Regions from separate parts of the Arthrobacter sp. Dra40 genome, predicted to be linked through region 2. Evidence: riboswitches for the same ligand, from Rfam matches in the RefSeq annotation. Region 2 holds a riboswitch; the other holds the start of a gene.

Region 1 (3,178 bases), on a different contig from region 2:
GGAACTGCCACCGTGTTGTCCGAAGCCGGCGGCAAGCTGCTGCTGAACGGCCGCAAGTTCTACACGACCGGCACCATCTTCGCCGACTGGATTGATGTCACCGCCAAACGCTCGGACGGCACCGACGTCTCGGTGATCCTCTCCACCAAGACGCCGGGCGTGGAAACGTTCGATGACTGGGACGGTTTCGGCCAGCAGCTGACCGGAAGCGGCACCACGGTGTTTACCGACGCCGCCGTGGACCCGGCCAACGTCTCCGCCTTCACCGATCGTTTCCCCTACCAGACGGCGCTGTACCAACACATCCTGCTGGTTACCCTGACCGGCATCGCCCAGGCTGTTACCAAGGATGCCGCCGGCAACGTTCGGGAGCGCAAGCGGGTGTTCGGCCACGGCAACACTCCGCTGGTCCGGCACGACGCCCAGATCCTGCAAGTGGTCGGCGAGATCAGCGCCAAGGCCTTCGCAGCGAAGGCGACGACCCTGAGCGTGGCCGGCAGGCTGGACCGGGTCTTCGCGGCGCGGCTGCACCCCGCCGCCGTCGAGAAGGCGGCCAACGCCGCCGTCGAACTGGCGTCGGGCCAGGCGCAGATAGTGCTCAGCACCTTGGTACCGGACGCCGCGGGCGCCCTCTTCAACGCGCTGGGTGCGTCCTCGACCAGCAAGGACAAGGCGTTGGACCGGCACTGGCGCAACGCGCGCACCGTGGCGACGCACAACCCGTTCATTTACAAGGCGCGGATCCTCGGCGACTGGGAAGTCAACGCGACCGAACCGCCGTTCATCTGGACCATCGGCGAGGCCGACGCCGATGCCGCCCGCCAGCCCCACAGCTCCGCCGCTGTGTCCGCGGCCGTCTAAGAAGAAGGCACACCATGTCTGTTTCCACCCCGCAAACCCTTGCGGCCCCCGCGCCCGTCTCCGCAGCCAAAGCGGTACCTCGGCTTTCCGGCCGGCTCGGCGTCGCCAGCATCGTGCTCATCGTGCTGGCCGCCGCGTCGCCGCTGGGTGTTATTGGCGGGACCGTGCCACTGGCCATCGCCAGCGGCAACGGCGCCGGCCTCCCGTTCATTTTCCTGCTGGCGATGGGCATCCTGTTGTTGTTCGCCGTCGGATTCACCACCATGACGCCGCATGTGCCCAGCGCCGGTGCCTTCTACAGCTACGTGGACAAAGGACTGGGCCGCCGGACCGGACTGGGTGCGGCGTTCGTGGCGCTGCTCTCCTACCTCGCGCTGGAAGCCGGTGTCTACGGCCTGCTGGCACCAGCTGTCGACGAGGTGGTCCGCGCCTACGGTGTGCTGGCCGCCGTGGTGGCCGGCTGGGATCCGATCGTGCAGTTCTACACCTGGTTCGCGGGCTTCGCCTCCCTGGGCCTGGTGGTGCTGATGACGCTGACCAGCGTCGCCGTGCTGGTCTTCTTCCGCCGGAACGGTGCGCCCCTCCGGGACTGGAAACGCACCGCCGCCCCGGCACTCGGACTCATCGGGCTGCTGGGAATCCTGGGGCTGATCCTGCAGAGCCTCCCGACCCTGGTCGGCAACAGCGTCCCGCTGGCAGTCGCCGTCGTCGTCCTGATCCTGCTGTGCTTCGCGGCCGGAACACTAGCGGGGGCGAAGAGGCGGGAGGGCGCTCCGAAGTCGTAATTTCTTACCCCGCGTGACGCGGGACATTTCCCTCCCGGCCGCCTGCGGGTGTCCAATGGAGGGGTACCCATCCAGAGCGGCCGAGAGACCTGGCTTGTTGACGCCGCAGCAACCCCCTCCTTTGAGGAAGGTGCTACCGCCAGGACCGATGGAGAAGCTCGATCTCTCGTTGGTCTTCCGTAGGCATCCTGATGCCCAACGGAGTGCCGGCGCGGGCTCTTCTCATCAGAAAAGGAGCCTGACATGACAGTGAACAACCCGCAGCCCAACACCCGGCGCCAGATCCGTTTCAACGCCTTCGACATGAACTGCGTGGGCCACCAGTCGCCCGGACTGTGGCGCCACCCGCAGGACAAGTCCGCCACCTACAACACCATCGGCTACTGGACCCACCTGGCCAAGGTGCTGGAAAAGGGCATGTTCGACGGCCTGTTCATTGCCGACGTGCTCGGCACCTACGACGTCTTCGGGTCCTCCAACGAGACGACGCTGCGCGCCGGCACGCAGGTCCCGGTGAACGATCCGTTCATGCTGGTCTCGGCGATGGCCGCGGTGACCGAAAACCTCGGCTTCGGCGTCACCGCCGGCACCGCCTACGAGCACCCGTACCCGTTCGCCCGCCGCCTGGCCACCCTTGACCACCTGACCAACGGGCGGGTCGGCTGGAACGTGGTCACCGGTTACCTGCCCTCGGCGGCGCGCAACATGGGCCAGGAAGACCAGCTGGAGCACGACGAGCGCTACAACCACGCGGACGAATACCTTGAGGTCATCTACAAGCTGCTTGAGGGCTCGTGGGAGGACGACGCCGTGGTCAAGGACGTGGAGACCGGCGTCTTCACCGACCCGGCCAAGGTCCACGAGATCCGGCACGAGGGCAAGTACTTCAAGGTTCCCGGCATCGCGATCACCGAGCCGAGCCCGCAGCGCACCCCGGTCATCTTCCAGGCCGGGGCCTCCAAGCGCGGCACCGAGTTCGCCGCCGAGAACGCCGAGGCGGTGTTCGTGACCTGCCCGACCAAGGAGATGCTGGCCGCGTCGGTCAAGAAAATCCGCGACGCCGTGGAAGCGGCGGGCCGCGACCGCTACGACGTACGCATCTACGCGATGCAGACCGTGGTGACCGGACCGGACACCGCCACCGCGCAGGCCAAATTCGAGGACTACAAGTCCTACGCGGACATCAACGGCGCGCTGGCCCTGATCTCAGGCTGGATGGGCGTTGACCTCTCCACCTACGGCCCGGACGACGTGATCGGCGAAAACGTGAAGTCCAATGCCATCCAGTCCTCGGTGGAGACCTTCCAGAAGGCTTCCGGCGACAGCGGCAAACCGTGGACCATTCGTCAGCTGGCCGAATGGGTCGGCGTCGGCGGCTTCGGCCCGATCACCGTCGGGTCCGGCGCGGAGGTGGCCGCCAAGCTGGTGGAGTGGGTCGACGAGACCGACGTGGACGGGTTCAACCTGGCCTACGCGATCACCCCGGGCACCTTCGAGGACATCGTGGAATACGTCGTGCCGGAGCTGCAGAA
Region 2 (3,178 bases):
GGCATCGTGTTGCCCTCTCCCGGTATGGCAGGACATTACGACTCGTCCCGCCGCGCGATCCTGGCCCGCACCGAGGAGACCCTGCGCCGGCTGCATGTCGACCACCTGGACACACTGCTGATTCACCGCCCGGACCCGCTGGCCCCGGTCGAAGAGATAGCCAGGGCCTTCAACGAACTCCGGATGGCCGGAAAGGTTGGCCGTCTTGGTGTCTCCAATATGTCAGGCGAACAAATGCGCTGGCTGCAGTCGGCGCTGGACGAGCCGCTGGCCGTGAACCAACTGGAGATGAGTTTGTACCGGCGGGACTGGCTGGAGTCCGGCGTGCTGGTGAACCATCCGGACGGAACGGGCATCAGCTTCCCGCACGGCACACTGGAATACTGCGCAGCCAACGGAGTGCAGCTTCAGGCCTGGGGGTCCCTGGCCCAGGGCCGCTACAGCGGGCGTGCCGGCCTGACCGAGACGGTGCGCGGTCAAGGGAGCTCCGCGGCCGGGAGCCCGCAGGATACCGCCGGGGAGGATGGGGCTGCCGGCACCGGTACTACCGCCGCGGCGGACGCTTCAGCCGCAGCCCTGGTCGCCGAACTTGCCAAGGACAAGGGCTGCACTTTGGAAGCCGTGGTGCTGGGCTGGCTGCTGCGCCATCCGGCGGGCATCCGCCCTGTCGTGGGTACCAGCAGCCCTGACCGGATCAGGGCCTGCGCCGAGGCAGAGGCAGTCGGGGAGGCGATGACGCGCCAGGAATGGTACGCCCTGTGGGTGGCGGCACGCGGGCGTCCCCTGCCCTGAGCCTTCCGCTTCTCCCGCGCCCAGACCTGGTCTCTAGACGAGGACGGGCTGCTTCAGCCGCCGGAAGACGGAGTCGTGGAAAACCAGCGGCTCATGAGTACCGTCATGGGTGGACAAGCCGTGCACCTCCAGCAGCACGACGTGGTGATCACCGGCCGGAACTTCTTGGTGCACTGAGCAGTCCAGCCACAGCGCCGCGTCGTTCAGAAAGAGGGCTCCCGGGTCGGTGCTGTGCAGGCTGAGGCCGGCGAAACGGTCGCCGTTCTTCGAGGCGATCTGGCGGCAGACGCCGTCGTGCTCCGTGCCCAGCACCGAGACGCCGATTCGTTCTGCCCCGCGGAGCAAAGGCCAGGTGCGGGACGTATTCTGCACGGCAAACATGACCAGCGGCGGCTCGAGCGAAACCCCGACCGTGAAGGAAGAAGCGACGATGCCTTGGGGCGCGCCGTCGACGATCGCGCACAGTGCGGCGATGCCCGACGGGAAGCGGCCGAAGGCGGAGCGGAGGGTATTGGGTGTCAGGTCATAATGGAGCGACATGGCCGTCCTTGAAGCTAGGGCGCATCCGCTGCTGCGGGGAGTACGCGTACTTGCTCGCCGACAAACCCGGCGGGCCGAATCATCACCTGGAGCACCCCGCTACGGTAGAGGGTTGCCGGCCAACCAGCCAGGGCTGTGCAGTTGGCGCTCTTGATTCGCTTCCACGCTAAGAGCCGGACGGGGGCCGCGTCAAACCCCGGTAACAGTTCGTCAAGATGTCATGATCCGTCGACGCCGGCACGGACCGTACGCCGGCGGAACGGGTGCGCCGGGTAGACGCCCAGCAGTCGGATTTCCGTGGTGAAGAAGTCCAGTTCCTCGAAGGCGTGGACCATTGCCTGATCTTCGGGGTGGCCTTCCACATCCACCATGAACACGGTGGCAGCGAACTCGCCGCCCACCATGTAGCTCTCCAGCCGGGTCATGTTGATCCCGTTGGTGGCGAACCCACCGAGAGCTTTGTACAGGGCCGACGGCACGTTCCGCACCCGGAAAACAAAGCTGGTCACGGCCGGACCGGGCAGCTCCTCCCGGGTCGGTACGGGCCGGCGGTCGGCCAGCACCACAAACCGGGTGGTGTTCGTGGGATCGTCCTCGACTTCTTCCGCGAAGACCTCCAGGCCATAGAGCTCGGCAGCCATCGGCGGCGCCAGGGAGACCTTGGTCGGGTCGTTCCACTCCGCCACCTCGCGCGCCGAACCGGCGGTGTCGCCGGCGATCACCGGCGTCAAGCCAAGCCGACGGATGAGGTTACGGCACTGGCCCAGCGCGTGAATGTGGCTATGCACCTCGCGGGCCTGCTCCACAGTCGCTCCGGGTACGCCCAGGAGGCTGAAGCGGATCGGCAGGAAAAACTCCTCCACGATCTGCAGGGTGGACTTGGGCAACAGCGCGTGGATGTCCGCTACCCGGCCGGCGATTGAATTATCGATGGGAATCATGGCCAGTTCGGCCGTGCCGCTTGTGACGGCGGCGAAGGCGTCCTCAAAGCTGGCGCACGGCACGGCCTCCCAGCCGGGGCGCACCTCAAGGCACGCCATGTGGGAGTTCGAACCGGGTTCACCTTGGTACGCAATAGCTGGAGCCATGGGCGAAATTATCCCACCGGGGCCGCCCGGCGCTTCATTCCGGGGCTTGGCCTGGCGTCACAAAAGCGCGGCAGCCGGTGCAGGGAGCCGGCTGCCGGACTTTTAGGCCAGCTGGGATTCCTGCGTGATGCCGTAGGGCACGTCCTCGCTCAGTTCCACGGTGAACTGCCCGGGGCCGGTGCGGGTAACGAGGATGCCGCACTCGCCGTCGATGGCCGCGATTTTTTGCAGCTCTTCTACCGCGGCATTGAGGAGGTCGTCGGCCTCGGAAGCCGTGTGTGCCGTCAAGGACTTGGAGGCCCAGGACGCGGGAGCCAAGGAAGTGGCCATGGTTCTGCCTTTCGTGACCGGAAACTGCCGCAGAGGAGAAAGCGCGGGAACGCAGCGTCAAGTCGGAACGATCGTGCCATGCGGAACGGTGCATGGAACTTTACATTCTGCCATCCCAATGGACATCAGATGAATTTTAAGGCGGCGTGGCGTTCCGCACGCAGGGAGGACCGGGCCGTCCCGCGGCCTTGTGGCGGGCAGCCGGGCCGCGGCCATGCCGAACAAGAAGAGGGTGGACGTAACGGGGCAGGTCGGGAGCCCGATAGTGGGAAGCATGAACTACCGCTATATTCCGCCAGCTGCTGCCCTGACCATGTGGGGCACCGTCCTCTTCGTTGCGGGAGGGGTGATGAGTGCCTGGATGTCAGCGTCGGCAGTCCGGGAGTCGTTCCTGGATGCCACCAGCATGTTTTACAGCTCGGACGCAG

What was found. Region 2 has a riboswitch for S-adenosylmethionine ahead of AC5RWT_RS13345 (flavin reductase family protein). Riboswitches for the same ligand answer to the same signal wherever they lie in the genome.
Region 1: another riboswitch for S-adenosylmethionine. It lies ahead of AC5RWT_RS27630 (LLM class flavin-dependent oxidoreductase); the one in region 2 lies ahead of AC5RWT_RS13345 (flavin reductase family protein).

The regions. Positions count from the first base shown of each region.
Region 1 covers NZ_JBNHHB010000140.1:2,678-5,855, forward strand. The annotation lists gene AC5RWT_RS27620 (acyl-CoA dehydrogenase family protein) at 1-861, shown strand, start outside; gene AC5RWT_RS27625 (hypothetical protein) at 876-1,646, shown strand; SAM riboswitch class I at 1,711-1,801, shown strand; gene AC5RWT_RS27630 (LLM class flavin-dependent oxidoreductase) at 1,890-3,178, shown strand, end outside.
Region 2 covers NZ_JBNHHB010000025.1:50,242-53,419, reverse strand. The annotation lists gene AC5RWT_RS13350 (aldo/keto reductase) at 1-792, shown strand, start outside; gene AC5RWT_RS13345 (flavin reductase family protein) at 826-1,332, opposite strand; SAM riboswitch class IV at 1,374-1,488, opposite strand; gene AC5RWT_RS13340 (prephenate dehydratase) at 1,551-2,420, opposite strand; gene AC5RWT_RS13335 (hypothetical protein) at 2,523-2,750, opposite strand; gene AC5RWT_RS13330 (hypothetical protein) at 3,025-3,178, shown strand, end outside.